Regions from separate parts of the Streptomyces umbrinus genome, predicted to be linked through region 1. Evidence: predicted binding sites of a transcription regulator. Region 1 holds the regulator's gene; the other holds the start of a gene.
The links. The regulator HspR, encoded in region 1, represses chaperone genes until heat shock. The targets are predictions, from matches to a motif close to TTGAGNNNNNNNNNCTCAA.
Positions count from the first base shown of each region.

Region 2: lon (endopeptidase La) is a predicted target of HspR. The motif match lies at 14,696-14,714, and genes of this name have one in related genera.

Region 1 is NZ_JAUSZI010000002.1:6,415,230-6,430,863, reverse strand. It holds gene QF035_RS28325 (hypothetical protein) at 1-312, opposite strand, end outside; gene QF035_RS28320 (hypothetical protein) at 377-799, opposite strand; gene QF035_RS28315 (hypothetical protein) at 840-1,490, shown strand; gene QF035_RS28310 (hypothetical protein) at 1,599-2,492, shown strand; gene QF035_RS28305 (hypothetical protein) at 2,502-3,329, shown strand; gene QF035_RS28300 (hypothetical protein) at 3,333-5,714, shown strand; gene QF035_RS28295 (hypothetical protein) at 5,711-5,884, shown strand; gene QF035_RS28290 (hypothetical protein) at 5,977-6,618, shown strand; gene QF035_RS28285 (peptidoglycan-binding protein) at 6,626-7,483, shown strand; gene QF035_RS28280 (hypothetical protein) at 7,617-7,871, shown strand; gene QF035_RS28275 (Uma2 family endonuclease) at 7,877-8,542, opposite strand; gene QF035_RS28270 (ATP-binding protein) at 9,102-9,533, opposite strand; gene QF035_RS28265 (helix-turn-helix domain-containing protein) at 9,785-10,672, shown strand; gene QF035_RS28260 (DUF397 domain-containing protein) at 10,683-10,889, shown strand; gene QF035_RS28255 (class I SAM-dependent methyltransferase) at 10,889-11,614, shown strand; gene QF035_RS28250 (hypothetical protein) at 11,658-12,173, opposite strand; gene QF035_RS28245 (heat shock protein transcriptional repressor HspR) at 12,285-12,752, opposite strand; gene dnaJ (molecular chaperone DnaJ) at 12,760-13,956, opposite strand; gene grpE (nucleotide exchange factor GrpE) at 14,044-14,712, opposite strand; gene dnaK (molecular chaperone DnaK) at 14,709-15,634, opposite strand, start outside.
Region 2 is NZ_JAUSZI010000002.1:4,237,128-4,252,761, forward strand. It holds gene QF035_RS18465 (C40 family peptidase) at 1-529, shown strand, start outside; gene QF035_RS18470 (TetR/AcrR family transcriptional regulator) at 534-1,142, opposite strand; gene QF035_RS18475 (SDR family NAD(P)-dependent oxidoreductase) at 1,237-1,977, shown strand; gene QF035_RS18480 (ester cyclase) at 2,009-2,401, shown strand; gene QF035_RS18485 (SDR family NAD(P)-dependent oxidoreductase) at 2,487-3,173, shown strand; gene QF035_RS18490 (styrene monooxygenase/indole monooxygenase family protein) at 3,217-4,470, opposite strand; gene QF035_RS18495 (GTP-binding protein) at 4,538-5,113, opposite strand; gene QF035_RS18500 (DUF742 domain-containing protein) at 5,190-5,591, opposite strand; gene QF035_RS18505 (roadblock/LC7 domain-containing protein) at 5,597-6,097, opposite strand; gene QF035_RS18510 (sensor histidine kinase) at 6,094-9,021, opposite strand; gene QF035_RS18515 (protein phosphatase 2C domain-containing protein) at 9,399-10,184, shown strand; gene QF035_RS18520 (MarR family winged helix-turn-helix transcriptional regulator) at 10,464-10,970, opposite strand; gene QF035_RS18525 (lysozyme) at 11,243-12,046, shown strand; gene lon (endopeptidase La) at 12,256-14,673, opposite strand; gene QF035_RS18535 (hypothetical protein) at 14,862-15,634, shown strand, end outside.

The sequences.
Region 1 (15,634 bases):
AAGGACAGCCGCCGGCAGGGAAACCCTCCCGCTCATCACATTGTCCGGGGTCTCGGCATTGGACAGGTCCTCGGGGTCATAGACCACATCAATGATTCCCCCTACGAGGGCGGGCGGATTCCTGAAGGGCCCCACCCGCACCTGCAGCTTCCTGCCGTCCTCCGCCGTGAACTGCATCGTGAGAGTGCTGATGCCTTTGGTGTCCCTTTCTCTGTTCACGCATTTCGCGGCGATGCGTACGCCGCGCTCTCTTAATGCTCTGCCTCGCCGGAAGGCCGTGGCGGAGAACCAGAAGACCAGGGCCGTCAACATGACTACCGGTATCGCAGGACCGTACATCTAGACCCCCACTGGAATGCGAACCTGCCTCTCGGCATCACATGAGAGCCACGACACCGAAGCCCGCGGTGGCGGCCCCGGCCATGGAGGCGAGAAGGGCGATCGGCCACAGCCGGATCACGGGGTACTCGCCTGCTGGGTAGAAGAACGCAGGATATCCAGGATCGTAATCGATGGATACGGCCTCCCCCATGGAAAATTTACGGTCCCCAAATTTCCGCGGCGTGCTTGCGATCCAGTCCGTTTCCGTTACGGACCGGTCGAGTCGCGTATCGCCATTCACCGGCGAAAAGCGGTAGGAGAGGCCTGTCGAGAGTTTGAGCGTATCGAGTATCTCAACCTCAATGGTGACCTTTCTTCGATACTCCCGCAGGCAGCTCAGGGTCAGAAGAACCCCCCACAGCAGGACACCGAAACCGACACTTATCACGACGAATGCACCCAGAGTCCCTAAATTCACGGGCATATTCTATCAAGATCTCACTCAATAAGGGGGAGTGATGACGGACAAGACACCAGCGCAACTGGACAAGGAGATTCGCGACCTCAGGTCGGATCTGAACAAAAAGGTTGATTCTGGCACACTGGCCGGACTGGCCAGAATCGCCGACGTCAAGAAAGCGGCACTCAAGGGCAGCGGCGAGGAAATCGCCACTCGGACATGGGTCCAGAACGAGACAAAGAGCAAGATATGGGAGGAGATCAAAAGTCCGGAAATTCTGGGTCTGGTCGCGGCGCTGACGATCGTCAAGTTTGAACTTACTCCTTTCCTGAGTCTGGAGCCGGTCGTCGAGGAGATGTTCAAGAAGAAGGGGCTTGAGCGCAACAAATTCGGCGTCATGTGGAAAGTGCAAGCAGAAGAGCTGCAGAGACGTGCGCGAGAGATCGCGGCCGTCGAATCCCGACTTGCCAGAATGGAGAAAGGTATAGGGAGACTCCAGGACTTGGCGGTCGGCGCACACAGCAAAATCCGTAACTCCAACACACGCATCCAGTCGCTGGAGCGAAAGGTTTCCCGCATCGACCGGGCGGCGAACACAGCCAGGCAGCAGGTCCGGCACATGGATTCCTCCTCTGCGCTGTCCGGCACGACCAACCAGGTCACGCTCCTCGAACGACGTGTCGGCCTGCTTGCTTCCGCGCTGTCCTGACCTCACACCTCCAGAGGGATTCCTCTCATGAATCTGAAACAAGCCCTCACGAATGCCACGGCAGGAATGGAGCGGTTTCGCAGCCGCACGTCGGTTTCCAGCTCGGCCATGTCCCAGCTCAAAGGATCCGTCAACTCCGGTGCGAGCGCTGTGGGAAGGCTGCGCGGCGGACTGACCAACGCCGAGACCACCCTGGGCAGATCCAAAGGCGCCACCGACAGGTTCAAGGCTTCCCTCGACAAGCTCAAGTCCTCCGCCGACAAGGCCAAGGGTGCTCTCAAGGACGTCAAGCAGCAGTCCGACGCCGTGGAGAAGTCCGTGGGGAAGGCCGGCAAGAACGCGGACAAGGGCGGGAAGTCCATGGGGAGCCTCGGGAAGGGGCTCAAGGGGGCGTCCACCGCGCAGAAGGGGCTCAACCTCGCCATGGCGTCCAACCCGTTCGGGCTGGTGATGACCCTGGTGGCCCCGCTCATCGCCCAGTTCGTGAACATGGACAAGGTCGCCGCCCTGGTCCGCAAGGGGCTCACCGCCGCGTGGAGTCACATCAAGAGCTCCTCGCAGTCGGCCGCGAAGATCATCGGGCCGCTCTTCAAGGGTGTCGTGAACGGGTTCCTGACGCCCACCCGGATGCTCGTCCGCGGGCTCAACGTCCTCATCGGCGCCCTCAACCGCGTCAAGTTCAAGGTCCCGGACTGGGTGCCCGGCATCGGCGGCCGGGGTTTCGCCTTCAACCTGTCGCCCATCCCGGTGCCGCAGCTCGCGAAGGGCGGCGTCGTACGGGCCCGTACCGGCGGCACGCTCGCCCTCGTCGGTGAGGGCGGTGAGCACGAGGCCGTCATCCCGCTGTCCAAGCTGGAGCGGATGCTCGGCTCCGGCGGTGGCATGCGCAGGCTCGCGGCGGCCGTCGAGGCGCTCGCCGAGCGGCCCGTCCAGATCGACGTGGACTCCCAGACCATCGCGCGCGCCGTCCAGCTGGGACAGCGCAAGCTCGCCCGGAGGTGAGGCAAGGACATGGCCAGGAACCTGTGGATCGGCAAGCCCGGTCTGCTGCGGGAGATCGACCAGGCCGCCAAGAGCTGGGACCGCAGCGCCGAGTTGAACGTCACCGAGTTCAAGTCCCTCGAAGGACGCGTCACCACCATCGCACCGCCGCGTACGGTCCGCCGGCTCAAGTTCTCCTGGGACTGGCTCGAACCCGGTGACGCCCAGCACCTGACCCGGCTCGCCCGCCGGGTCAACGGCCCCGGCCTGCAAGGCAGTCCGGCGCCCGCGTACGGACCGCTCGCTGTCATCGACCCGGCCTCCGTCAACCTGCTCGGGCCGTACCAGGCGGCAGCCCAGAGCGGTGAACCCGGCGGCACCGACCACTGGTTCACCGTGGCCGGATCCCTGGGCGTGCTCCCGTACACCGGTGACACCGTCATCGGCGACTTCGGGGAGAACACCCGGGTCGGCTGGAGGCACGGTCTGTGGGCCGGCTGGCCGGTTGCCCCCGGTATGCGGGTGTCCTGGCAGGTGCCGCCCGACTGGAACCCGGCACTCGCGAGCGCCCAGCTGGACTGGAAGCGCGCCGACGGCACGTATTTGAGCACCACGGCCGCGACCGGCGCCGCCGTCACCGGCACCGCTCCCGCCGAGGCCGCCTTCGTCACTCCGGTCGGCGGCCCCGGGGAAGCCGTACTCGCCGGACTGGCCGGCGCCTGTCTGACGATCGACGCGGCCCCCGTCGCGTACGCGCTCGGCGACGGCTGCCCGCCGATGACCGTGACCGCGTACAGCGACGTCCCGGCGGCCCGGCTGCCGTACCGGAACATCAGCATCGACCTGGTGGAGGTGTAACAGGTGCAGGACTCAGACGAGTTGCTCGGCGCCGCCCTCGCCGCCCCGGACCGGACCCCGGCCCACGCCACCCGGCTCGGCGGCCGGGAGCTGGGCGCGCAGATCCAGTCCTGGAAGGTGGAGCGGGCCTACAGCACGGATCTGCCCGAGGCCCTGCGCGCCTTCTCCGGAAGCGCGTCGGCCCAGCTGGAACTGCTGCTCGGCGGCACCGGCGTGCCCGCGCCCCTGCTGTACTCGGCCTGGGCTGGCCGCGGCACCGGCGACGTCGTACGCCCCGGTCAGTCCGTCGTCCACAGGGCGGGCGCGAACGGCCGTACGGTGCCTGCGTTCCGGGGCACCGTACGGTCCCGCGCTGCCTCGTCGGGCAGCGACACCGTCACCGTGCAGGCGCTGGACGGCGCGGAGCGGCTGCGCGGACGCGCCGAGTTGCCGCGGCCCTATCACGGTCTGCGCTACGGGCGTCCCGTGGCGAGCGCGACCTGGTGCGTGGACGAACTCCTGCGCCGGGGCGGCATCCACAGCTGCCCGCCGCCCCGGGGACCGGCCGTGGCCGAGGACCCCGCCAAGCCGTTCACCGTGCTCTACGCCTCGCTGCACGGCGGCTTCAACGCCTCGTACGGGCAGCCGGAGACGCTGCCGGCCCCGGCGTCGTACTCCTGGATCCGGGACGGAGCCCCGTTCGACACGGCGCTCATGCCGAAGGCGGCCGGGCTCGAAGTGTCCTGGATGCCGCGGTCCCGATTCGTCGTGGCCGGGAAGGTGTTCCAGGCCGAGCTGCATGTGAACACCGCGCTCTCGGTGGGCAGCGAACTGGAACTCAAGCTGGTCTTCGACCGCAGCGCGGGAGCGTTCGGCAACTACGCGCTGAACGTGTACTTCGCGACCGGCGTCGTGAAGATCACCTCGGGCACGGTCGACGGCGGCGGCACGGTCGCGAGCTGGACCATTCCCAAGCTCGCCTCCCTCAAGGGGGTGTGGCATCTCGGGTTCACGGTGGACACCCGGGCGGGGACCGCCGGCGCGAGCACCCCGGCGACCGTGTACCCGCGGCTCACCGCACCCGACGGGGAGTACGTCGTCCCGCCGACCGCGCCCTACACCTTCACCGAGGCGTCGGCGCTCCAGCCGCCCTCCGAGCTGTTCCAGGTCAATCTGAAGACGGACGTGGCCGTCGAGTGCCTCCAGGTCACCGACCGATCCTGGCCCGACCTGACCTCGTACACCGCCGACGAGTGGGAGCAGAAGGGCCGTTGGGCCAGGGGCGCGGTGCTCGACGACGCGACGGTGCCGCTGTTCGACCTGCCCAAGGTCTCCGGCTCCCAGTGGGACGCCATCACCGAGATCGCCCGCGCCACGCTGTCCACGGCCGAGTTCGACGAGCTGGGCGTCTTCCGCTGGCGCGGCCCCGGCCGGTTCCAGTCGGTGCCGGCGCGGCCCGATCTCACGGTGACCACCCGGCGGGACATCGCCGCGCTCACCGTCTCCGAGGAGATCGACGCCTGCCGCAACTACTGCGAACAGCCCTACCAGGACTGGACGGGCATCAGCCACACCTTCAGCGACACGGTCACCGACACCGTCGTACGGGAGATCCGGCCGGGCACCTCGGTGGAGGTCGCCTACGCCATCGCCGAGGACGAACTCGACATCGGGCCGCTCCAGATCGAGGACGACGTGGCTCCGATCGGGGGCCACCGGGTCCGCTTCGGCAGCGCGGCGACGGGCGGCACCTCGGTCAAGGGCCGGGTGACGGTCGGCTCGCGGCGCGACGGCCCGAACTACATCGTCCGCTTCACCAACCACGGCACGGCGAGCGTCTGGACGGTCACCAAGGACGGCAAGCCGTCCGTGCAGATCGTGCCGCAGAAGCGCACGGGCGATCCCCGGCAGCGCTCGTACGCCTGGTACAACACCAACAGCCAGCTCCACTACGGCAAGCAGGTCTACCAGGCGCCCGCGACCGAGTGGGTGCAGCAGCGGCAGGCCGCCTCGGACCTGTCGTTCGCCATGCTCGACGCCGGCCGCTATCCGGTGCCGGTGCTCGGCGAGGTGGAGGTGCTGCACGACCCCCGCATCCAACTCGGCGACGTCGTACGGGTGGTGGACACCAGCGGCGCCACGCTCGACACGCTCGCCTGGGTCGTCGGCATCCGCACCACCTGCGCGTCCGGCGCCGCCCCGCAACAGACCCTGACCCTGCGCGGCACCTCCTACAACGGTGTCCCGGCCGACGCCGGGCTCACCCCGGACCCGCCGGTCGACCCGGGGTACGGCACGCAGCGCACGTACTCCCTGATCGAGGCGCAGAACGCGACGCTCGACACCCTGACCAGCAGCAAGGTCTCCTACCGCGAGCTGCTCAACGCACCGGGAGGCGCGTCATGAGCGAACTGCCCGCGCAGGAACGGCCGTTGGAACCGCTGCAGGAACCGCTGTTGGACCCCGTCGAGGAGGACGGCAACGTGGCCCATCCCGTCCCGATCGACAGCCCGACGACACGCGACGGGGATGGCGGCATGCCGGCGGATTCGCTGCCGCCGGTCCTGGGCGACTGACCTCGCGCCGCGTCTCCCCATCCCCGTAACTCCACCCCAGCTCCCCAGCTCCCCAACTCCCCGTCTCCCACGAGCTCCAGGAGGAAGCCGTCATGGCCCTGCTCACTCCGCTCGGCAGTCTCCCGTACCCGCAGCCGGCCGACGCCGCGAACATTCCCGTGCACATCCAGTCGCTCGCCGAGGCCGTGGACGGCCGGACCGTGCTGCGGTTCGCCGACGGCGCCGCGCGGGACACCAAGGTGACCGCCCCGGTGGCGGGCATGCTGTGCTGGCTCAGCACGCCGAAGCAGTACTGGTACTACACCGGCAGCGTCTGGTCCCAACTGGCGCCCGCCCCGGTCCACAAGGCGAACTCGACGGTCGGCACCACCGCCGCGACAGCGTTCGTGGAGACGCTCACCGGTTCCACCGGCGACCCGACGGTGGCCGCCTTCACGGCTCCGGCCTCCGGCTCCGTGCTCGTGTCGGTGGGCGCACGTATCAGCAACAGCACCACCGGTACGTGCTTCATGTCGGCGAACGTCAAGGCCGGTTCGGGTTCGACGGTCGTGCTGGCCGCCAGCGACGGCCGCTCGGCCATCTCCACCGGTACGGGCCAGGTCTCGGCGAGCACCCAGTACCTGGTCAGTGGCCTCACCCCGAACAGCGCGTACACGGCGACCGCCGCCTACAGGTGCACCGCGGGAACGGCCACGTTCGCCTTCCGGTTCCTGACCGTCACCCCCGTCAACTGAGGACGTCATGGCCACACCCCTGACGGCCGACGCCCTCGCCCGCGCGCTGCGCGGCGAGGGCGTCGCCCTTTCCGAGCACGCCAACTGGCGTACGCACAACCGAAATCACAAGGGTCCCTGGGGTCCGGTGCACGGCGTGATGCTGCACCACACCGCGGGCACCGACAGTCTCCGCCTGTGCCGCGACGGCACCGCGGCGCTGCCGGGCCCGCTGTGCGTCGGGCTGATCACCAAGGACGGCACACTGCACCTGCTCGGGTACGGCCGTACCAACCACGCCGGTCCGGGTTCGGCCGCGGTCCTGGACGCCGTACGGGCCGAGAGGTCCACGCTCCCCGCCCCCGGGCCGGACGCCGTGGACGGCAACGCCCGCTTCTACGGCTTCGAGATCGAGAACCTGGGCAATGGCCGCGATCCGTATCCGGCGGCCCAACTCGCCGCCGTGGAGCGGCTGTCGGCGGCCGTGTGCCGTGCCCATGGCTGGTCGGCGGCCAGCGTGATCGCCCACAAGGAGTGGACGCGGCGGAAGATCGACCCGTCGTTCCCGATGGCGGTGATGCGCGCGCGGATCGACGCACTGCTGGGCGACAGGCCCACTCCGTGCCCCACACCTGTGGCGCACGCGCCCTTCCCGGGCGCCGCGTTCTTCGTGCCGGGCCGCCGCAGCGAACTGGTCACCGCCGTCGGCAGACGGCTGGTGGCCGAGGACTGCGGCCGGTACGCGAACGGCCCCGGCCCCGTATGGACCCGCGCCGACGTCCTCTCGTACGCCGCCTGGCAGCGCAAGCTCGGCTACGTGGGCGCGGCGGCGGACGGCATCCCGGGCCGCACCAGCTGGGACAGACTGCGCGTGCCGCGGGACTGACGGGCGACGCGCGCCGGCAAGCACCGACGAGACCGGGAAACACGGAAGAGAACGAGGAGCACGAGGAGCAGCACGATGACCGATACCGACGCCGATACCGATACCGATGCGGACGATCGCCGGGAGGTGCGCGATGACGGCGACTGAGACGGAGGAGGTCGTCCTGGAGCTGGAGCGGCTGCGTCGCTCGGTCGACGTCGGTTTCGCGACCACCCGCGGCGACCTCGCGCTTCTTCTCCAGCGCGCCGACCAGACCGACAAGGCCCTCGACGAACACGAGACGCGTATCGAGGCCCTGGAACGCGCCCGCTGGCCCCTGCCGTCCCTGGCGGCGGCCACGTCGTGCCTGGCACTGGCGCTGACGGTCTGGCAGACGCTGGGCCGATAGGTGCTCTACTTCTTGGTCCGCGCCGGTCCCGTGATCGCCTCCGTAACGACGAAACCCTTGGCGGGGCCTTCGGGGATGGTGACCTCGGTGCCGTAGGGGACGCGGTGGATGTCCTCCCAGTCGGCCCTGTCGGGGCGGGGCCCGGTGAAGAGGGTGACGGCGCCCTCACCGTCGTAGTCATCGATGATCACGTACACGGGAATGCCGGCGCGGGCGTATTCGCGGCGCTTCTTGATCCGGTCGCGATCCTGGCTGCGCTTGCCGGGAGAGACGATCTCGAAGATCAGTTCGACCGCAGGGGCCTTGATGCCCAGATCGTCCTCTGTCGCTGCTGGCTCCTCATCCCTTGGAGCCACGAAGCCATCCGGAATCCACGCCCGGTGCCCGTGGATCACGTTCGTGTCGTTCCAGGCAGCATGCTCACTGCCCCGCAAGAAGTCCGCCAGCGCGTCCCGCAAACGGTTGACGACACGAGCATGCGAATAACGGCCGGTGGGCGACACCTCGATGGCTCCCTCGATGATCTCAGCGCGGTAGCCCTCGGGGAGTTCCATGGCCTTCCATGCCTGCCACAGAACCCTGTCAAGGCCGGGGCCGTTCTCGGGCAGGCACTGAGGCTCGGTCCTGATCTCGGTCATGGTCTCGGGCCTCTCGTGCGCAAGAGCGGTCATCGTGGCGTCACCTCCTCAAGTGTGGGCTGGGCGTGCTTGTGGCACAAGCAACGCAATAACGGTAGGCAGCCATATGGGCTCACCTGCGGAAACGTTCGCTGTTCACTCGAACAGATGAAGCAGAAACGACTCACCCCGCCGGCCGCGGTTAGCCGCTCCGCGCACCGATGGCTGGTCTGCCTGCTCCCGGGACCGGTCCCGGGAGCAGGCGGTACGTTCAGCGGGCTCGCTCGCGCTTGACGCCTGCCTCTATGTTCCGGAGCCTTGGATGATCTTCGAGATCCCCGTTCTGTGCGTCTTCGCCTGGATGGCCTGGTCGGTCTTTCGGATGAGCCACTTGCCCCCCTGGCGTCAGTGGCTGCCCGCTGTACTGCTTACGGCTGCGGTGTCTTCAAGGTGCCTTCTCGCAGCTTCCGGTGCCTCGGACTTGTGGGTGTTCTACCTGCCCATCTGCCTCGCAGTGGCGTCGTGGGCCCTGAGCTTGCGGGAACGCCGCGCGGCGGGCAGGCAAATGGGCGTCGAGGCATCCGGCTGACTCAAACAGGTGAGCGGATACGGCTCACCCCGCCGGCCGCAGCTCGAACCAAACCCCCTTCGCGTACCGCCCCGTCCTCCCGTCCGCGACGCCCCATGTGTCCGCCACCTCCTCGACCAGGGCAAGCCCTCGCCCCCAGCAGGCGGCGACCCCCGCCGCCGGGTGCGCCACGACCGGTGGGTCGGGGCTCTCGTCGAAGACGCTCACATGGAGACGGGCCGGATTCAGCCGGATCCGCAGCATGGCGGCGCCCTTGGTGTGCAGATGGACGTTCGTGACGAGTTCCGAGGTGCACAGGGCGGCGGGCATGACGAGGGTTTCGCGGTCGTGCGTGAACAGGACGGCCCGCACGAAGTCCCGGCAGACGCGGGGCGCGGTGGCGTCCGCGGGGGCGAACAGGCTGTATTCGTAGGCGAGTTGCGCGGGGCGGTGGGCGGCGCGGCGGGCGGGGTTCATGGGTGGCGGCTCCAGTCGGGGGTGGGGGGTGACACGGCCCGCGCCCGGCGATGGCTTTGCCCGAGCGCTCCTGGGTGGAGGGGCGGGTGCTCTGTCGGCTTGTGGGCAGGGGGAGTTGAATGGTTCCTCTTGGTGACTGGAACCACACTCACAGTAGGGCCGGTGGTTTACATTGTTCAAGCTACTCACTCGTATCGGTGGACGAACTCCTGTGATCCGGGGAGACTTTGGCGACCGATGAGGAGTGAACCGTGGGACTGCGCACCACCATCAGCGAACGCCAGCGACGACTCGGCTACGAACTCAAACACCTGCGCGAACAAGCAGGGTTCAGTGCCGGGGAGGCTGCCGCGCGCATCGGCATGGGCAGGGCCCAGCTGAGCCAGATCGAGACGGCGAAGACGACCATCCTGACGGAACGCCTCCACGAGCTGTGCGACCTCTATGGATGCACGGATAAGACCTACATCGAGGCTCTGGTGGTCATGTCCGAGGCAACGGGCAAGGGGTGGTGGGCGGCCTACAAAAAGCCCATGGAACAAGGGCCCTTGAACATGGCGGAGCTGGAAGGGCAAGCGGTTGAACTGCGGTTGCACCAGTCACTCTTCATCCCGGGCCTCTTCCAGACGGCCGACTACGCACAGGCCATCTTCGCCACCCCGAAACTGGGCTTCGAGAACGAGGACGTCGAGTACGCACTGAGGTTCCGTATGGAACGGCAGCGGATCCTGACCCGCGAGAACCCCCCGTCCGTACACGCCGTGATCCACGAGTCCGCCCTGCACATGCGGTTCGGCGGCACGGACGTGGTTCGCGGCCAGTTGCTCCATCTCATCGAGCTGGCCCGGCTCCCCCACGTGACCATCCGGATCTATCCGTTCAGCTCTCAGGCGCATGCCGCCATCAGCGGGAACTTCGTCCACCTGCTCCCTTCCGAGCCACGACTGGGCACCGTGGTACTCGAACAGCCCACCGGGATCCGGTACTTGGGCGACCAGGAGGCCCTGCTCCAGTACGGGAGGCTGTTCGAGCGGCTTGCTGATTACGCCTTGCCCCCGATCGACGTATCGTTGGCCCCGGAAGCACACTCCGTGAAGGACTCTCTGGCCCTCATCCAGCACGTCCTCTACACCCTCTAGGGAGACGCGGATGCCTGAACTCAACTGGCAGAAGTCGACGTTCAGCGGCGGCCCGCAGGGCGAGTGTCTCTACATAGCCACCGCCCCCGACGGAACCCTCCGCCTCCGCGAGAGCGACACCCCCGGCGTCGTCCTCGCCACCGCCCCGCAGGGCCTCGCGGGACTTCTGCACCACGCCCGTACCCGTACCGCCGGGCGCGCGCCTCGCAACTGCTGATGGCGGGCGAAGCCTTCCGGCATCCGCGGCTCGCCGCGCTCTACGACCCGCTCGATCCCGATCGGAGCGACCTCGACGCGTACGTGCGCATCGCCGAGGAGTTCGGGGCGCGTCAGGTTCTCGACATCGGCTGCGGGACGGGCGTGTTCGCGCTGCTGCTCGCCGATCGCGGGATCGACGTCGTCGGTGTCGACCCCGCCCTGGCGTCCCTCGACGTGGCCCGGGGCAAGCCCGGCAGTGAAAGGGTGCGCTGGGTCCACGGGGACGGCACCACCCTCCCGCCGCTCCAGGCCGATCTCGCGACCATGACGGCGAACGCCGCCCAGGAGTTGGCCGATCCGGAGATGTGGCGGAAGACCCTGCGGGGCGCCTACGAAGCCCTGCGGCCCGGTGGGCGTTTCGTCTTCGAGACGCGGAATCCGGCCCGGCGCGCCTGGGAGGAGTGGAACCGCGAGGCCTCGTACGGGGTTACGGAGCTCCCGAGTGTCGGCGCGATCGAGGGCTGGGACGACCTGGTCGAGGTCGACGGGCAGTTGGTGACATTCCGCCACACCTTCGTGTTCGCCGCGGACGGAGAGGTTCTGACCTCGGAATCGACCCTCCGTTTCCGCGAGCGGAACGAGATCGAGGCGGACCTGGCCGCGCAGGGGTACGTCGTGGAGGACGTCCGCGACGCCCCCGACCGGCCGGGCCGGGAGTTCGTCTTCGTCGCGCTACGGCCATGAGCCGGCCACCCCTGATACCCCGCCACTCCTGATGCCCGTTCACTCACGAGAGGCTGCCGACCCCGACCCACTCCCGCAGCAGCCCCTCCCGCTCCGCCGCCCGGGGCGAACCGTCCTCCTGCGCCCGGCCCCACTGCGCCATGGCGGCCAGCGTCGCCCGCAGGGTGGCCTCTCCCGCCGTCAGGTGGGACAGGAGGGACAGCGAGAGGTCGTACTCCTCCTGGGAGTAACTGGACGCCGCCGCGTACACGGTCAAATCGGTGGTCCCGTCGGCTGTTTCGACCATGACGCTCATCATGGGCGGTGCGTCGGTCTCGCCGAAGCTGGTCACGGTCAGCACCATGTCCACCATCACGCTGATCTGACGCTTGAGGGTTTTCAGCGGGACATCCCCGACGGTCAGCCCACGCACCTCGTCCCACGGCCACAGGTCCGAGCTGCCGTCGCCGAGCGACACAACCCCCTCCGGCGTCAGCCGCACCCCCGGGGCCTGCCCGGACGGTTTCGCCCCCACATACACATCGCCCTCGGCGATCCAGAACAGCCCCACCATGGCCATGGGAAAGCTCCATTCCCCCAGAATCCGACAACACATGGGAGGGGCCCGGAGGTTCGGTCGAACCTCCGGGCCCCTCCCATGTACTTATACGTGTGTCCTCATGCGCGCGTGTCAGTCCGACTGCTGTCGCTTCGGGCGCCACACCACCAGCGCGCTCGTCTGCTGGACCTCCTGGTACGGGACCAGGTCGCGGCGGTACGAGGCGTGGACGGCGGCCTCGCGCTGCTGCATCGCGGCCGCCGCGCCGTCCAGGGCCGCTTCCATCTCCGCGACGCGGGACTGGAGCGCGGCGACCTGGTTCTCCAGCTCGATGATGCGCTTGATGCCGGCGAGGTTGATGCCCTCGTCCTGCGACAACTGCTGGACGGTGCGCAGCAGTTCGATGTCACGGGCCGAGTAGCGGCGGCCGCGCCCGGCTGTGCGGTCCGGGGAGACCAGGCCGAGACGGTCGTACTGGCGGAGGGTCTGCGGGTGCAGGCCGGAGAGCTGGGCGGCCACCGAGATGACGTACACCGGTGTTTCTTCCGTCAGCTCATATGCGGAATAAGAACTCTGTCGACGGCGTCCGGTTGCGTCCATGGTGTCCTCATGCTCCCTTCGCGGCCTGGAACAGCTCCGCCCGCGGGTCCTCGTCCGCGGTGGCCTCGCGATACGCCTCGAGCGCGTCACGAGCCTTCCCCGTCACGTCCGTGGGGACACTCACCTCGACGGTGACCAACAGGTCCCCGCGGGTGCCGTCCTTGCGGACCGCGCCCTTGCCACGGGCGCGCATCGTACGGCCGTTGGGCGTGCCCGGGGGCAGCTTCAGGGTGACCGGAGGCCCCCCGAGCGTGGGCACGCGGACCTCGCCGCCGAGCGCCGCCTCCGTGAAGGTGACGGGCACGGTGACGGTGAGGTTGTCGCCCTTGCGGCCGAAGACCGGGTGGGCGTCGACGTGCACGGTGACGTAGAGGTCGCCCGCCGGTCCGCCCCGCTCGCCCGGGGCGCCCTTGCCGCGGAGGCGGATGCGCTGGCTGTCCGAGACCCCGGCCGGGATACGGACCTGCATGGTGCGGGACGACTTGGCGCGTCCCGAGCCGTTGCAGACCAGGCACGCGTGCTCCGCGATCAGGCCGCGGCCCTTGCAGTCGGGGCACGGGTCGGTCAGCGAGAAGCCGCCGCCCGAGCCGCGCGCCACCTGGCCGGTGCCGACGCAGGTCGGGCACACGCGCGGTGTGCCGTTCTTGTCGCCGGTGCCCGAACAGGCCTTGCAGGGGGACTGCGAGGTCATGCGGAGGGGCACGGTCGCCCCGTCCACCGCCTCCGTGAAGCTGAGCGTGACCTCGGTGTCGATGTCCTGGCCGCGCCGCGGCTGCGTACGCGTGCCGGTGGTGGCGCCGCCGCGGTTGAACAGCCCGCCGAAGACGTCACCGATACCGCCGCCGAAGCCGCCGGCGCCGCCCTGGCCGCCCGCTCCGCCCTGACCCGGGCCTCCTCCGAAGAGGTCGCCCAGGTCGAAGTTGAAGTTGCCGCCTCCGGCGCCGGGTCCTGGCCTGAACCCGCCGTTGCCGAAGAGGGCGCGGGCCTCGTCGTACTCCTTGCGCTTCTTGGGGTCACCGAGGATGTCGTTCGCCTCGGAGATCTCCTTGAAGCGGTCCTCGGCCTTCGCGTTCCCCTTGTTGGCGTCCGGGTGGTACTCGCGGGCGAGCTTCCGGTACGCCTTCTTGATCTCGGCCTCGGTGGCGTCCTTGGGGACGCCGAGGACCTTGTAGTAGTCCTTCTCGATGAAGTCCTTGGTGCTCATCCTCGACGCCCCTCCTTCCGCACGCCACTGTCACGTACGCGCTTGGTGTTCTTGCTGCATACGGGCGCGCGTACGCCCTGTTTCACGTCAGCCCTCTTCCGGGCCACCGCTCTCCTTGTCGTCGGCCGCCTGGGTCCCGTCCGTCTCGTCGCCCTTGACCGTCTGCGCGCCCGGCTGGGGCTCGGCGACGGCCACCCGCGCGGGGCGGATGGTGCGCTCGCCGAAGCGATACCCCGGCTGCAGAATCGCCACGCACGTCGTCTCGGTGACGTCCGGTGCGTAACTGTGCATCAGGGCCTCGTGGATCGTCGGGTCGAAGGGCTCGCCCTCCTTGCCGAACTGCTGCAGACCCATCTTCGCCGCGACGGTCTCCAGCGACTCGGCCACCGACTTGAAGCCGCCGACCAGTTCGCTGTGGTCCCGCGCGCGGCCGATGTCGTCGAGCACGGGCAGGAGCTCGGTCAGGAGGTTCGCGATGGCGATCTCCTTGACCGCGATCCGGTCGCGCTCGACCCGACGGCGGTAGTTCTGGTACTCGGCCTGGAGCCGCTGGACGTCCGCCGTACGCTCGCCGAGCGCCGTGCGCACCTGGTCCAGCTGGGCGGTGAGGCCCGCGATCTGTGCTGCTGCTGCCGCGTCCCCTGCCTGGGCCGCCCCCTCCTCGACGGAGGGGGCAGCCTTCGGCTCGGCGTCTTCAGGGGTGGCGCCGGAGGGGACGTCGGGCTGCTCGTCGAAGCCCGGGGTCTCCTCTGTCACGCGGCACCGTCCTTGCGGTCACGGTCCTCGTCGACGATCTCGGCGTCCACGACGTCGTCGTCGGCGGCCTTGGCGCCCGCACCCTCGTCGGCACCCGGGGCCTCGGCGCCGGCGGCACCCTGCGCGGCCTGGGCGTCCGCGTACATCGCCTGGCCGAGCTTCTGGGAGACGGCGGCGACCTTCTCGGTGGCCGTACGGATCTCGGTGGTGTCCTCGCCCTTGAGCGCGGTCTTCAGCTCCTCGATGCTCGTCTCGACCTCGGTCTTGACGTCACCGGGGACCTTGTCCTCGTTGTCCTTGAGGAACTTCTCCGTCTGGTAGACGAGCTGCTCGCCCTGGTTGCGGGACTCGGCGGCCTCGCGGCGACGGTGGTCCTCGTCCGCGTACTGCTCGGCCTCCTGGCGCATGCGGTCGACCTCGTCCTTCGGCAGCGAGGAGCCGCCGGTGACGGTCATCTTCTGCTCCTTGCCCGTGCCCAGGTCCTTCGCGGTCACGTGCATGATGCCGTTGGCGTCGATGTCGAAGGCGACCTCGATCTGCGGGACCCCGCGCGGGGCCGGCGGCAGACCGGTCAGCTCGAACATCCCGAGCTTCTTGTTGTACGCCGCGATCTCGCGCTCGCCCTGGTAGACCTGGATCTGCACGGACGGCTGGTTGTCCTCGGCCGTCGTGAAGATCTCGGACCGCTTGGTCGGGATCGTGGTGTTGCGCTCGATGAGCTTGGTCATGATCCCTCCCTTGGTCTCGATACCGAGGGACAGCGGGGTCACGTCGAGGAGCAGGACGTCCTTGACCTCACCCTTGAGGACACCGGCCTGGAGGGCGGCGCCGATGGCGACGACCTCGTCCGGGTTCACACCCTTGTTGGCGTCCTGGCCGCCGGTCAGCTCCTTGACGAGCTCGGCGACGGCGGGCATACGGG
Region 2 (15,634 bases), 2.2 Mb from region 1:
GACCTCGGGTGCGCTGAGCAGTGCGCGGCCGCCCTCCCGTGAAGGCGACGAGGCGCTGCGCCATGCCGTGGACCAGATCGGCAAGCCGTACGAGTGGGGCGCCGAGGGACCGGACACGTACGACTGCTCCGGTCTCACCTCGGAGGCCTGGGGCAGCGCGGGCCGCGCCATTCCCCGTACCAGCCAGGAGCAGTGGGCCCAACTGCCTCGCGTGGAGCTGAACGAGCTGCGTCCGGGGGACCTGGTCGTCTACTTCCCCGAGGCCACCCATGTCGCCATGTACCTGGGTGATGGCATGGTCGTCCAGGCTCCGAGGCCTGGGGCGACGGTCAAGGTGTCCCCCATCGCCGCCAATCCCGTACTGGGTGCCGTTCGGCCGGACCCAGACGGAGAGCCCCTGCAGACCTACACCCCGCCGGAGCTCCCGGAGGGCGCGACGGACGGTTCGGACGAGGGCTACAGCACCACTTCCCACCCAGGGGCGCTGGGAACTGCGCAATCAGCCACGACCGATCCGCACCCGAGGTGAGAGCTCAGGAGAGCGGCCAGTTGCGCAGAGCGGCGTCGGCCATCTCCTGGAGTTCGTCGCGGCCCACACCGCTCGCGGCCTGCACGGCGATGCCGTACCCCAAGGCGGTGAGGTAGCGGGCCAGTAGCCCCGGGTCCGTCTCCGGAGGCAGGTCGCCGTCGTCGACGGCCCGCTGGAACCGCTCTCGGATGAGGGTGTAGCCGTCGTCACGCCAGGCGACGAGAAGGTCACGGACCTCCCGCCCGGAGTCACTGACGGTCAGGGCGCTCTGGACGCCCAGGCAGCCGTTGGGATGGGCCGGGCGGGTGGTGGTCCGAATGGTGCCGGCCAGGATCGCGGTGGCGACGCCGAGGGCGGTCGGCTCTTCCAGGGCCCGGGGCACGTAGGCGCTCGGGCCTTCGGTGTACCGCTCCAGGGCCTTGCGGAACAGCGCCTCCTTGTTGCCGAAGGCCGCGTACATGCTGGTGGTGGAGATGCCCATGGCATTCGTCAGGCAGGCCAGGCTGGCCCCCTCGTAGCCGTGCTCCCAGAAGACCAGCATGGCCCGTTCGAGAGCCTCGTCGGCGTCGAACCCTCGCGGTCGGCCGATGGGGCCGCTCTGTTTCGTCTCCACCCGCGCAGTCTACCTCTTCCGCATCGATCGATGCGGAAGTGCTATCGTTCGACTTCTGCAGAGATCGCTGCAGAAGTCGAAGGAGGCTGTTCACGTGGGGTTGCTCGAGGGGAAGACCGCTCTCGTCACCGGGGGCAGCACCGGAATCGGCCTGGCCGGCGCCGTGCGACTGGCGGCCGAGGGTGCGCATGTGTTCATCACCGGCCGCCGCAAGACCGAACTCGACGCGGCCGTGGAAGCGATCGGTTCAGCCGCCACCGCGGTGACCGGCGACATCTCGGACCTGGCCGACCTGGACCGGCTCTACGAGACGATCCGCAGCCGGGGACGAGGTCTGGACGTACTGTTCGCGAACGCCTCCGTCGCCGAGCTCGTGACGCTCGAGGAGGTCACCGAGGAGCACTTCGACACCCTCTTCGGCATCAACGTCCGGGGCACGCTGTTCACCGTCAAGAAGGCGCTGCCCCTGCTCAACGACGGCGCCTCGGTGATCCTGAACGGCTCCACCAACGTGGACGTCGGCGATGAGGCGCTCGGCGTGTACGCGGCGACCAAGGCCGCCACTCGATCATTCGCCCGGACCTGGGCCAACGAACTCAAGGGGCGCGGCATCCGGGTCAACACCGTTACGCCCGGCCCGACCGACACCCCCGCCCTGTCGGCCCTCACTCCCGACCCGGAGCGGTTCCAGCGGCAACTGGCGGCACGTGTGCCGCTGGGCCGGCTCGGGCGCCCGGAGGAGGTCGCCGCCGCGGTGGCCTTCCTCGCCTCCGACCAGAGCAGCTTCATCACCGGTTCGAGCCTGTACGTCGACGGCGGTCTGAACCAGATCTGAGTTCCATGACCGCGCATCCGGAGGTCATTCCATGTCCGACAGCGATCTGCGCGCTTTCTACCTGCGCTATATCGAGCAGCTCAACGCCCACAAGTTCGACGGTATGGACGAATTCATCGACGACCGGACCACGTTGAACGGTGTGCCCGTCACCCGGAACGACGTTCTCTCGGTTCAGAGGCAGGCCGTGGACGCGGTTCCGGACCTCCACTGGGAGCTCAAGGAACTGCTCTTCGACGGTGACCGGCTGGCCGCCCGTCTGATCAACACGGGCACTCCGGTGAAGGAATGGCTCGGCGTGGCCCCCACCGGCGCCTCGTTCGAGATCGTCGAATACGCCATCTACCAGGTCCGCGACGGGCGGTTCGTGCATATGACCGCTCTGCACGACGCCGGTGAAATGCGCCGTCAGTTGACCGGTTGATCTCCCGGATCGGCGTCAGCAACGCAGAGAACTGTCCGGACACCGATATCGGCCCACTCGGGCCACTTGATTCTGGAGGAAAGGCATGACCGTCACACTGATCACCGGGGCCAACAAGGGCATCGGCTTCGAGACAGCCAGACAACTTCTGGAGCTGGGCCACGTCGTCTACATAGGAGCGCGTGACGTCGAGCGGGGCAAGAAGGCCGCCGCGGAGCTCGGCGCACAGTTCGTGCAGCTCGATGTGACCGACGAGGCATCGGTGAGCAGCGCGCTGGCGACGATCGATTCGGCCGAGGGCCGGCTCGACGTTCTCGTGAACAACGCCGGAATCCTCGGGAGTGACGTCATCAACGGTCCCGAGGCAGTGCGGGTATTCGACACCAACACGGTGGGAGTCGTGCGCGTCACGGAGGCGGCCCTTCCCCTGTTGCGCAACTCCTCGAACCCCACCGTGGTCAACGTTTCGAGCAGCCTCGGGTCGTTCTGGGCGGTGAACAACCCCGACCGGCCGGAGTTCAACGTGCCATTGGCGCTCTACTCCGCGTCCAAGTCAGCCGCGACCATGCTCACGGTGCAGTACGCAAAGTCCCAGCCGGGCATCAAGTTCAATGCCCTTGAGCCCGGCACCACCGCCACCGACATGACCGCGGCCCTCGGAATCGGAAGGCCGGTGGAAGAGAGCGCCAGAACTGTGGTGCGCCTGGCAACCCTCGACGCGGACGGCCCCACAGGAACTCTCCAGGACGAGAACGGGGAGTTGCGCTGGTAGCTGGGCAAGCACGCACGCGTCGAGGGGCAGCGCGACTGTCCTGTCAGGCTCCGGTGACCGAAGCCAGGTAGGCGCCCGTCTTCTCCGGGTCGTAGAAGAAGTTCTCGAAGTCCGACGGGTCGTTGAAGCCGTTCGCGAAGCGGTCGGCGACCGGGGGGAGTTGGCCCGCCGCGCCGATCAGGTTGAGGACGTGCTCCGGCGGTGCGCCGAGCATCGCGTTCGTCCACTTGGTCACGTGCTGGGCCGTCTCCCAGTACCGCTCGAACGTGTCCCGCATCCACGTCTCGTCGAACTCCTTCTCGCCGTGCGAGAGGATCGAGTCGAGGTACGAAGCGGCGCACTTCGAGGCCGAGTTGGAGCCCTGGCCGGTGATCGGGTCGTTGGCGACGATCACATCGGCGACGCCGAGGACCAGGCCACCGCCGGGCAGCCGGCCGATGGGGTTGCGGACCGTGGGCGCGTAGCGTCCGGACAACGTGCCGCCGACGTCGGTGAGTTCGACCTTGGTGGCCCGCGCGTACTCCCACGGCGTGAACCGCTCCATGAGTTCCAGGGTCAGGGAGAGGTGTTCGGCCGGGTCCTTGACACCCTGGAAGGCGTCCAGCGGGCCGCCGGGTATGCCCTCCCAGAAGAGGATGTCCGCCCGGCCGGAGGTGGTGAGGGTGGGCATGACGAAGAGTTCACCCACGCCGGGGACGAGGTTGCAGCGCACCGCGTCGTAGTCCGGGTGCTCCGGGCGCGGGCCGAGGCCGTGGACGTACACGACGGCCAGTGCGCGCTGCGGCTCCGTGTACGGAGAGCGGGAGGCGTCGCGGCCGAACATCGACACCAGTTCGCCCTTGCCTGCCGAGACGAGGACCAGGTCGTACGTTCGGGCGAAGTAGTCGAGGTCGCCGACCGCCGCGCCGTGGATGACCAGTTGACCGCCGCGCTGGGCGAACGTCTCCATCCAGCCGGCCATCTTGACGCGCTGGTCGACGGACTGTGCGTACCCGTCGAGCCTGCCGACCCAGTCGATCACGCGCTGGGTCGGGCCGGGGTCGTGCGAGCCGGGGGCGGCGACCGAGACGCCGAGTCCTTCGACCTTCGGGGCCTGGGACTCCCAGAAGTTCACCTGGAGATCGCGCTCGTGCTGCAACGCCGTGTGGAACATGCACTGCGTCGACATGACGCGGCCGGTACGGATCTCGTCCGCCGTGCGGTTGGACATCAGGGTGACCTCGTACCCGTTCGACTGGAGTCCGAGGGCGAGCTGGAGTCCGGACTGGCCGGCTCCGACGACGAGTATCTTCCGCATGCCTGTCCTTCTCTGCGTACGTCTTGTTCCGGTGTCTTGATCCGGTTGTTCCGGCGTCTTATTCCGGTTATTCCGGGCTGACTTCGAGTGCGTGGCCCACGAGGGCCAGCAGGGTCTCGATCGCCGAGAACCTGCTGCGCGCGTCCATGATCATGACAGGAATGTGCGGGGGAATCGTGAGGGCCTCGCGTACGTCCTCCGGCTCGTACTTCTCGCTGCCGTCGAAGTGGTTGACGGCGACGACGTACGGCAGCCCGCAGCTCTCGAAGTAGTCGAGCGCCGGGAAGCAGTCCTTCAGGCGGCGGGTGTCGGCGAGGACCACCGCGCCGATCGCCCCGCGCACCAGGTCGTCCCACATGAACCAGAACCGCTGCTGCCCCGGCGTGCCGAACAGGTACAGGACCAGGTCGTCGTCGAGCGTGATGCGGCCGAAGTCCATGGCCACGGTGGTGGTCAGCTTCTCCGGGGTCGAGCTGAGGTCGTCGGTGTCCTCGCTCGCCTCGGTCATCAACGCCTCCGTCTGGAGAGGCGTGATCTCCGAGACGGCGGTGACGAGGGTGGTCTTGCCGACGCCGAAGCCGCCGGCCACCACTATCTTCGTGGCGATCGGGGCGCGCGTACGGTCCTTCTGCCAGGCCTTCAACTCATCGTCAGGCTCGAGGAGTTGAGGATCCTTTGCGAATTGCGTGTATCGCGAGGCATCTGCGACGCGGGAGGCGTCAGAGACGACGGAGTCCACTCAGCACCCTTTCCAGCAGAGCGCGGTCCGGCTGTCCCGGGCCGTGACCTGTTCCGTACACACGGATCTTTCCCTGGTCCGCCAGGTCGCTGAGGAGCACCCGGACCACACCGAGCGGCATCTTCAGCAGGGCGGCGACCTCGGCCACCGTACGCATCCGGCGGCAGAGTTCGACGATGGCCCGCATCTCCGGCATCACCCGGGTGGAGAGTGAACCATTCTCCAGTTCCGGGCGCTCCGGCGGGGCTTCGAGCGCCGCCACGAACGTCTCGACGAGCAGGACGTGCCCGAAGCGCGTACGGCCGCCGGTGAGCGAGTACGGGCGTACGCGGGCGGGTTTCCTGTCGCCGCCGCGGACCGGGAGTCTGGGCGTGCCGCTCACGTCGTTCACTTGGCCGCCTCCATCGTCGTGGCCTCGATCGACTGCCGCAGCTCGCTGCGGAGTTCGGGGGTCAGGACGTGCCCGGCACGGCCCACGAAGAGCGCCATGTGGTACGCGACGACGCTCATGTCGCAGTCCGGGGCGCCGTGCACACCGAGCAGCGAGCCGTCGCTGATCGACATGACGAACAGGCCGCCGTCCTCCATCGCGACCATCGTCTGCTTGACGCCGCCGCCGTCCATCAGCTTGGCGGCGCCGATGGCGAGGCTGCCGATGCCGGACACGATGGTCGCCAGGTCCGCCGCGGAGCCCCTGGGGCTCGTGCGCTTGTCCGTGGTGCGACGTGCCTGGGCGTTTCTCCCGGGGTCGGAGGAGAGCAGCAGCAGGCCGTCGGAGGAGACCACCGCGACGGACAGGAGCCCCGGCACCTCCTCGACGAGGTTCGTCAGCAGCCAGTGCAGATTGCGGGCTTCACTGCTCAGTCCGAAGGTACTGGGCGCGGTCAACTGCTTGCCTCCTCGACTGTGTCCCCCTTGGTTTCTACGGCATGTGCGGCGGGCTGCTGCAGCCCCGACGTCTGTTCGGCGATCTCCGCTTCGACGTCACGGCGGCCGTGGTTCGCGCCCCGGTGGAAGCCGCCGAGCCTGCGGCGCAGGGCCTCGGCGTCCACGGACGCGTTGCGCGGCCTCGCCGCCGGGGCGGGCGCGGAGATCCTGGGGGTCCGCTTGGGCAGCCCCTTGTCGGTGACCGGCTCGTCCGGTTCCTGCGGTGTGTGCGATTCCTGCGGTGCGTGCGGTTCGTGCGCTGTCTGCGGTTCGTACGCCGGCTGCGGCTGGTGCGGCGCGTCGGGGACGCGGTCGTGGGCGTCCGGGCCGATGGCGTACGGGTCGGTGCTCTTCTGGGTGGGGAGCGTGATGGACGGGGTGGCGGCCTCGGGTTCGCGGGCCTCGGCCTCGGCGGGCTCGGCGGGTTCGGAGAGGCCCTCGGCCGGGGGTACCGGCGCCATGAGCACCATGGTCGTCTCGGGGCCGGTGGCGACGGGCTCGGTGGACCGCTCCTCCTGGGTGCCGGCCTGCGGGCTCGCGTCCTCGTGGGCTTCGTCGCCCGTGTCGTCCGCGTCGTCCTCGCGTACGGGACTGTCGACGAGGGGCGCCTCGCCGGCGTCCCGCAGCGACTCCTCCGCGGCCGCGATCAGCGGGTCGCGGTCCGAACGGGCGTACAGGACATTGGAGTTGACCTCGGCGTCCGCGCCCGGGAGGGAGAGCGCGGGGGCGCCGCCCGCCGTACGGGCGGTGGTCGCCGAGGGGACGGCGACCGCGGGCGCGGCGGCGAGCAGGGACTTGGGCAGGACGACGACCGCCGTGATGCCGCCCTGCCTCTGCTCGCGCAACTGCACCCGTACGCCGTGCCGGTGGGCGAGCCGGGCCACCACGTACAGGCCGAGACCGAGTCCTTCGCCGGTCTCCTGGTCGTACGCGTCCTCGGGGTCGAAGTCCGAGAGGCGGGCGTTGAGCTGGGTGAGCCTGTCGCCGGTCATGCCGATGCCCTCGTCCTGGACGGAGAGCATGACCTCGCCGCTCTCCAGGAGCCAGCCGGAGACCTCGACGGGCATGTCCGGCGGCGAGAACGACGAGGCGTTCTCCAGGAGTTCGGCCACCAGGTGGCTGATGTCGTCCGCGGCGAACCCGGCGAGGTGCGCGTGCGGCGGCAGCGCGGCGATCCGTACCCGCTCGTACCGCTCGATCTCGCTGACTGCGGCGCGTACGACGTCGACGAGCGGGACCGGGCCGGGGTGCTGGTGGCCGTGGTCGGCGCCCGCGAGGACCAGCAGGTTCTCGCTGTGGCGGCGCATGACGGTGGCGAAGTGGTCGAGCCGGAAGAGGGTGGCGAGGCGGTCGGGGTCCTGCTCGCGCTCCTCCAGGCCCTCGATGACGCCGAGTTGGCGCTCGACGAGGCCGAGGGTGCGCAGGGCGAGGTTGACGAAGGTGCCGTGGATGCTGCTGCGGACCTGCTCCAAGTGCGCCACGGCGTCCGCGAGTTCGGAGCGGAGCCGGTCGCGCTCGTCGGCCATCTTCTGGCGCTTGCCGATGAGGTGCTTGCGGTCGTCCTCCAGGGTCGCCAGCCGCTCGTGGGCCGCGAGGGCGTGCGCGTGGAGCGTGTTGACGGAGCGTACGACCTGGGCGAACTCGTCGTTGCGGCCGGTGAACTTGACCGGTTCCTGGGTCGCCGGTTCGGCGGCGAGGCGCGCCGAGCCGAGGCGCAGGACGGCGAGCGGGCGGGTGAGCGAGCGGGCCATGCCCGTGGCGACGCCGACGGCGAGCAGCATCAGGGCGCCGAGGATCGCGATCCGGATCTCCAGCGCGGTGACGTCGTCGTCCCTCAACTGGGCGAGTTCCTTGGCCCGTTGGGTGTTGAGAGAGGCCTCGACACCGCGCATCTGCTCGACGCGGGCGGAGAGCGCGGCGTCCAGCTTCTTGGCGTCGGTGCCGAGTTGGGAGTCGGAGAGGGTGGGCCGGGTCGCCAGGCTCGCGAGGTACTTGTCGGCGGTGTTGACCTCGGCGCCGGTCACCGTGGAGTCGTACGAGGCACGGTCGGTCTTCGGCGCGGTCTCGCGGAAGCCGGCGATCGCCGCCTGCTCACGAACGTTGGACTGCATGGCGGCGGCCGAGAGCGCGTTGCGCTGCTTGGTGTCCGCGGCGGTCGACGTGGTGCTCGTCGTGGGCAGACCCGTGATCGGGTCGGTCTCGGTCTGCGTGGAGGTGGGGACGTTCAGGGCCGCGAGGAGGAGGCCGCGGGTCGCTGCGGCCTGCTGGACCGCGGTGTCGAGCTCGGCGAGGGCGTGCGCGCCGGCGCCCGCGCGGGGCGGGAGCTGCTCGGCCAGTTCCTCGGCGAGGCCGTGGAGTTCGGTGAGGGCGGCGGAGTACGCCTGGTGCGCTTCGAGAGCGGTGTTCTTCCCGGTGAGAGCCGCTCGGCGCACGGTGGCGATGTTGTCGAGGGTCTCGCGGAACGCCGCGGGGGCGTCGGCCTCGACGGCTTCCGCGCGGAGTTCGTCGACCTGCCGGTCGACGCGGGCGCCGCGGTTCTCGGAGGGGCCCTTGCCGTCGGGGCGGCCGGCCGCGATGTAGGAGGTGACCTCGTCGCGTTCGTCGGAGAGCGAGTGGGCGAGGGCCAGCGCGTCCTGCGTGCGTCCGGCGAGCGTCACCAGGTTCTGGGAGTCGTTCAGCTCGCTCGACGCGGCGATCACGGACGGGGCGCCGGCTCCGGCGATCGCGGCGGCCACGACGGCGACGGCGATGATCAGCCGACTGCGTACGTGCGCGGGGCGACCGCGGCCCGCGGGGTCCGGGGTGTTCTGTGCGGTCGGCGAGTTCGGCGTGTGCCCGGAGGCTTCACCCGAGGCCGACTGCCTGCCTTTGCGCCGAGGCCGCATTTTCTGCACCGGTGCTCGCATTCTTGACTCGTGTCCCCATGGGCCCGGGTGACGATCCGTCAACTCGCGTTTCGTCCCGGTACGGCTCCCGACCCTCCCAGTGCCGGTGGGCAGTGGTCGTGCATCGCCTGACCCGCCACACGAAGGAGTGAACATCCCCGAGGAGCGGACCGGCAAGTTCCCGTGGCGCGTGCGACACCCTTGCGCGGCGGGCCGGTTGGACGTCCACAGCGACCGGTGGCAAGATGCGCTGCCACGCTTCAGCGGAGTCGGTGATTCCACCTCAAAACAGGCGTCTGACCTGCCTGTCGGGGGCGATTCGAGGACGGTTGCCAGCCTTTGGCGAAGCTTGTGAAGGCCTCGTGCAGACTGGCCGAATGCGCTCGGAACTGATCTCGGTCCCCGGTGACCCTGCCCGCCCCGACGAGGACTACGCGTCGCTCGGACTTCCCGCCTCCGGACAGGGGGGTTCGCTCGTCGTCCTGGACGGTGTGACGCCACCGGCCACCGACTACGCCTGTCTGCATTCCGTCCCCTGGTTCACAGCCCGCCTCGGCGGATCCCTGCACGAACTGTCCGTTTCACGGCGAGATCTGACGCTGACCGAGGTGCTCGCGCAAGCCATCCTGCGTACCGCCGACGCCCATCGCGCCACCTGTGACCTTTCTCACCCGCGCACCCCACAGGCAACCGTCGTACTGGCCCGCTGGTCCCCGGAATCCGTCGAGTACCTGGTCCTCTCGGACTCGGCCCTCCTCGTGGAATCCCCCGCCGGCGAGGTCACCCCGCTCCTCGACGACCGCCTCTCCCGAGTCCCCCGCGCCACCCTGACCTCCCACACCGCCACGGACGCCACCCTCCGCAACAAGGAGGGCGGCTTCTTCACAGCGGCGGCGGATCCCTCGGTGGCGTCCCGAGCGGTGACGGGAACCCTCCCCCGCTCCGACGTCCGCGCCCTGGCCGCCCTCACGGACGGCGCGACCCGCTGGACGGACAAGTTCCACGAGGGCGACTGGACGGACTTGTTCGCCCTCGTAAGAAAGGAGGGCGGCCAGGCGTTGATAGACCGCGTACGAGCCCTGGAACTGGCAGATGTGGAGCGCAAGTTCCTGGGCCGCTCAAAGCAGCATGACGACGCGACGGTGGCGTACGTGGAGTTGTAGGCCGATCGACGGTGGGCTGCGCGGAGTGTCGGCCAATCGGCGGTGGTCTGCGCGGGGGGCCGGTCAACCGGCAGTGGTCTGCGCGGGGGGCCGGTCAACCGGCAGTGGTCTGCGCGGGGGGCCGGTCAACCGGCAGTGGTCTGCGCGAGGTTGTGAGCCGATCGGGGCTGCCCCTTCAGGCTCGCGACCACCAGGGCGCGCCCCTTCAGGGGCGCGGGGAACTGCGCGACCAGCCACAACCGGCCGGCAGCCGACGAACAACCCCGGGAGGGAACCCGCTCAGCTCTCAACCCCCCGGTTCAGCCGATGCAACAACCGAGCCAGCTCAGCCACTTCCTTCCGGTCCCAGCTGGCAAGCTCCCGTACGTACCGCGCCCGCCGGGCATCCCGCACGGCACGAAACCGCACCCGCCCCTCCTCCGTGAGATGAACGAGCCAGGCCCGCCCATCCGCGGGATCCGGCTCCCGGGCGACGACGCCCATCTCCTCCAGCGCCCGCAACTGCCGCGACATCGTGGCCTTGCCGACACCGATATAGGCGGCAAGCTCCGTCGCCCGCTGCCGCCCCAGTTCCTCCAGCCGCACGAGCAGGCCGTACGCGGAGGACTCCAGGTCGGGATGGACCTCGCGGACCATCTCGCCGGAGGAGGCGCGGGCACGCCGCAGCAGGACGGTCAGCTCGCGTTCCAGCGCCAGGAACTCCTGGTCCACCCCGCCCTGGTCCACACCACTCGCCGGAGCACCGGATTTCGTCCGGTGCCCTTCGCCGTTTCCGCCCTCGTGCACGTCAGCACCCATGACCCGGTTTCCCGATCGTGAAAGTTTCCGCCAAAGACCGCCATTGCCGCAGCTGGGCCAGTATTTCGCAGGAATAGACCAACGGCAGCCTCCGGCCCCTCTTTCCGCCCGGTCGCCGGGGCGCGTAGCTTCGCTGAGAGGCACTCAATGGCATGCCCACGCCACTACCCACATCGAGCACTCTTCGAGCCCACTCGTCGAGCCCACTCTTCGAGCACGTTCCCGCACCTTCGAGCACGCCGAGCCTTCGGAGGCACGCAATGCCCGTGCACAGATCCCGATTACTGCTCGCAGCCCTCTTCTCCCTCGCCTCTCTCCTCCTCACGATCCCGCTCCCGGCCCAGGCGGCCGACGTCCCGCCCCGGGGCTCCGCCCACATGGGAATGGGCGTCATCCCGCACGACGGCCAGGGCGGTCTGCCGACCCCCGGTGACGCCACGCAGACGGAGGGCGTGGACGTCAGCAGCCACCAGGGCAACGTCGCCTGGTCGACCCTGTGGACCAGCGGGGTCAAGTGGGCCTACGTCAAGGCCACCGAGGGGACGTACTACACGAACCCCTACTTCGCCCAGCAGTACAACGGCTCGTACAACGTCGGCATGATCCGTGGCGCGTACCACTTCGCGACCCCCGACACGACCGGCGGCGCCGCCCAGGCCAACTACTTCGTCGACCACGGCGGCGGCTGGTCCAAGGACGGCAGGACGCTGCCGGGCGCCCTCGACATCGAGTGGAACCCGTACGGCGCGGCCTGCTTCGGCAAGACGCAGAGCGCGATGGTCACCTGGATCCGCGACTTCCTGAACCAGTACAAGGCCCGTACCGGCCGCGACGCCGTCATCTACACGGCCACCAGCTGGTGGACCGAGTGCACCGGCAACTACGCCGGCTTCGCTTCCGCCAACCCGCTCTGGATCGCGCGCTACGCCTCGGCGGTGGGCACACTCCCGGCGGGCTGGAGCTACTACACGATGTGGCAGTACACCTCCTCCGGCCCGACGGTCGGCGACCACGACAAGTTCAACGGCGCCCTGGACCGGGTGGTGGCCCTGGCAAATGGCTAACGTGAACAGCGCTCCCGGCCGGGGGTCCGGGGGTTGTCCCCCGGGAAGACACAGCAACGGGGCCCTGGACCGGGTGGTGGCCCTGGCCAACGGCTGACCCGCACCCACAGACACCGAACCCACCCACGATCCGCGCGTACAGGGATACGCGGAAGGCCCGAGCCCCTCATAAAGAGGGACCCGGGCCTTGCGTTACCGGTGGACGCCCGTCACGCCGCCACCGGAACCTCCGTCGCCGCGCCGTTCGTCGCCGGGGCGAGCGCCAGTTCGAGGACCTGGCGGACGTCCGTGACCGCGTGGACGTCGAGCTTCTCCAGGACCTCGGCCGGGACGTCGTCCAGGTCGGCCTCGTTGCGCTTCGGGATGATCACGGTCGTGACCCCGGCCCGGTGCGCGGCGAGCAGCTTCTGCTTCACGCCGCCGATCGGGAGCACCCGGCCGGTGAGCGAGACCTCACCCGTCATGGCCACGTCCGTACGGACCAGCCGGCCCGACAGGAGCGAGGCGAGGGCCGTCGTCATCGTGACACCGGCGCTCGGGCCGTCCTTGGGGACCGCGCCGGCCGGGAAGTGGATGTGCGCACCCCGGTCCTTCAGGTCACCCACGGGCAGTTCGAGTTCGGCTCCGTGACTCCGCAGGAAGGAGAGCGCGATCTGCGCCGACTCCTTCATGACGTCACCGAGCTGACCGGTGAGGGTCAGACCCGACGCGCCCGTCTCGGGGTCGGCCAGCGACGCCTCCACGAAGAGGACGTCACCGCCCGCACCCGTGACCGCGAGGCCTGTCGCCACGCCGGGCACCGCGGTGCGGCGCTCGGCCGGGTCCGTGGCGGACTCGGGCACGTGGTGCGGCCGTCCGATCAGCGCGCGCAGATCGTCGGCGCCAACCGTGAACGGCAGTTCCCGCTCGCCGAGTTCGTGCTGTGCCGCGACCTTGCGGAGCAGCCGTGCGACGGACCGCTCCAGGTTGCGTACGCCCGCCTCCCGCGTGTACTCGCCGGCCAGCTTGCGCAACGCACTCTCGTCCAGGGTGACTTCGGCCTTCTCCAGACCGGCCCGCTCCAGCTGACGCGGCAGCAGGTGGTCCCGGGCGATGACGACCTTCTCGTCCTCGGTGTAGCCGTCCAGGCGCACCAGCTCCATACGGTCGAGCAGTGCCTCCGGGATGGCTTCGAGCACGTTGGCCGTGGCGAGGAACACCACGTCGCTCAGGTCGAGTTCGACCTCCAGGTAGTGGTCCCGGAAGGTGTGGTTCTGCGCCGGGTCGAGGACTTCGAGCAGGGCCGCGGCCGGGTCGCCGCGGAAGTCGGAGCCCACCTTGTCGATCTCGTCCAGCAGGACCACCGGGTTCATGGACCCGGCCTCCTTGATGGCCCGCACGACACGGCCGGGCAGCGCGCCGACGTACGTACGCCGGTGGCCGCGGATCTCCGCCTCGTCCCGTACGCCGCCGAGGGCGACCCGGACGAACTTGCGGCCCATGGCGTGCGCGACGGACTCGCCGAGGCTGGTCTTGCCGACGCCGGGAGGTCCGACGAGCGCGAGCACGGCACCGCCGCGGCGGCCGCCCACGACACCCAGGCCCCGGTCGTTGCGCCGCTTGCGCACGGCCAGGTACTCGGTGATCCGCTCCTTCACGTCCTCCAGACCGGCGTGCTCGGCGTCCAGGATCGCCTTGGCGCCCTGGATGTCGTACTCGTCCTCGGTCCGCTCGTTCCACGGCAGTTCGAGCACGGTGTCGAGCCAGGTGCGGATCCAGGAGCCCTCGGGCGACTGGTCGCTGGAGCGCTCCAGCTTCTCGACCTCCTTGAGTGCGGCCTCGCGGACCTTCTCGGGGAGGTCGGCGGCCTCGACGCGGGTCCGGTAGTCGTCGGACTCCTCGCCCTCCGCCTCGCCGTTCAGCTCGCGCAGCTCCTTGCGGACGGCCTCCAGCTGGCGCCGCAGCAGGAACTCCCGCTGCTGCTTGTCCACGCCTTCCTGTACGTCCTTGGCGATGGACTCGGCGACATCCTGCTCGGCGAGGTGCTCGCGCAGCTGCTCTGTGGCGAGCTTCAGGCGGGCCACCGGGTCGGCGGTCTCAAGCAGCTCGACCTTCTGGGCGGTCGTCAGGAACGGCGAGTATCCGGAGTTGTCGGCGAGCGCGGACACGTCGTCGATGGCCTGGACACGGTCCACGACCTGCCAGGCGGCACGCTTCTTCAGCCAGTTGGTGGCCAGCGCCTTGTACTCCTTGACCAGCTCGGTCACGGCACCGGGCAGCGGGTCGGGCACGGTCTCCTCGACCTGGACGCCCTCCACCCACAGAGCGGCTCCGGGGCCGGTCGTACCGGCGCCCACGCGCACCCGGCCGCGCCCGCGGATCAGGGCGCCGGGGTCTCCGTCGGCGAGGCGTCCGACCTGCTCGACCGTGCCCAGCACACCCGTGTTCGCGTACGTCCCGTCGATCCGCGGAACAAGCAGCACCCTCGGCTTGCTTCCTCCACTGGACCGCGCGGCGGCCTGTGCGGCCTCCACCGCGGCGCGTACGTCGGCGTCGTTGAGGTCCAGGGGCACCACCATGCCGGGCAGCACGACCTCGTCGTCGAGCGGCAGCACGGGCAGAGTGAGCGGTTCGGACGTCAGAGTCATGATCTCCCCTTCGGCATTCAAGTTGAGCTATGCCGACTCAATGCATGTGAGCCTTCAATTGTTCCCCAGGCGCTGTTCGCTGTGAGCGATCGGGTCGCCGAACGCCGGTGAACGTCTCGCCCGGCCGCTGCGTCACAGGTGCGGCGTCGGATTCCTTGTCCGTTCCAGTCGTCTGCCTCGGGGGCATCATGCGGACCGCACAACTGCGTCGGTTGCTCGTCGGCCTAAGCCTGTTCGCCACTGCGGCCGTCGGAGTCACCTCCTGCGGAGACAAGTACGGCGATGCCGGTACACACGACCCGGCTCGTACCGCGGAACGCGCGCGTCAGGTCTCCGACGCCTGGGAGGGCTCGGCGGCGGCGCGGGTGTGGCGTGAGGGCTACTTCCCGCTGGGGGATCCGGTCCAGCTGCCCGAGGGGGCGTTCCACAACGACGCCGACAAGCAGGCGTACCAGAGTCAGAACTTCGAGATCCGCGGCTCGCTCCCCGGCGCCCCGCCGGAGAAGGAGGAGATCCGCTGGCGCGGCGGCGGCTCGCTGGCCGTTCCGGTCGTCTCCGCGCGGGCGGCGTACGAGCAGATCGGCGGGGGTTCCGGTGCGGCCGGTCCGGGGCCCCGGCTCACCGTGACCGGTGCGAAGCTCGGGGAGATGACGATCCACACCAGCCGGGGGACGGCGACGGTCCCCGCCTGGCACTTCACGATCAAGGGCTACGACTCGCCGCTCAAGCGCGTCGCGGTCGTCGCCTCGAAGCTTCCGAAGCCCCCGGTCAAGCCCGTACCGGACCTGACGGATGACCTGTGGGAGCTCGCCGGACTGGACACGGTGTCGCGGGACGGCCGGACCGTCGTGCTGCGCGCCCACCACGGGTCCTGCGACGACGGCCCCGGCGTCGACGTGCTGGAGAGCGCGGACAACGTGGTGTTCTCCGCCTGGATCCGCAACCCCTCCGACGGCCCCTG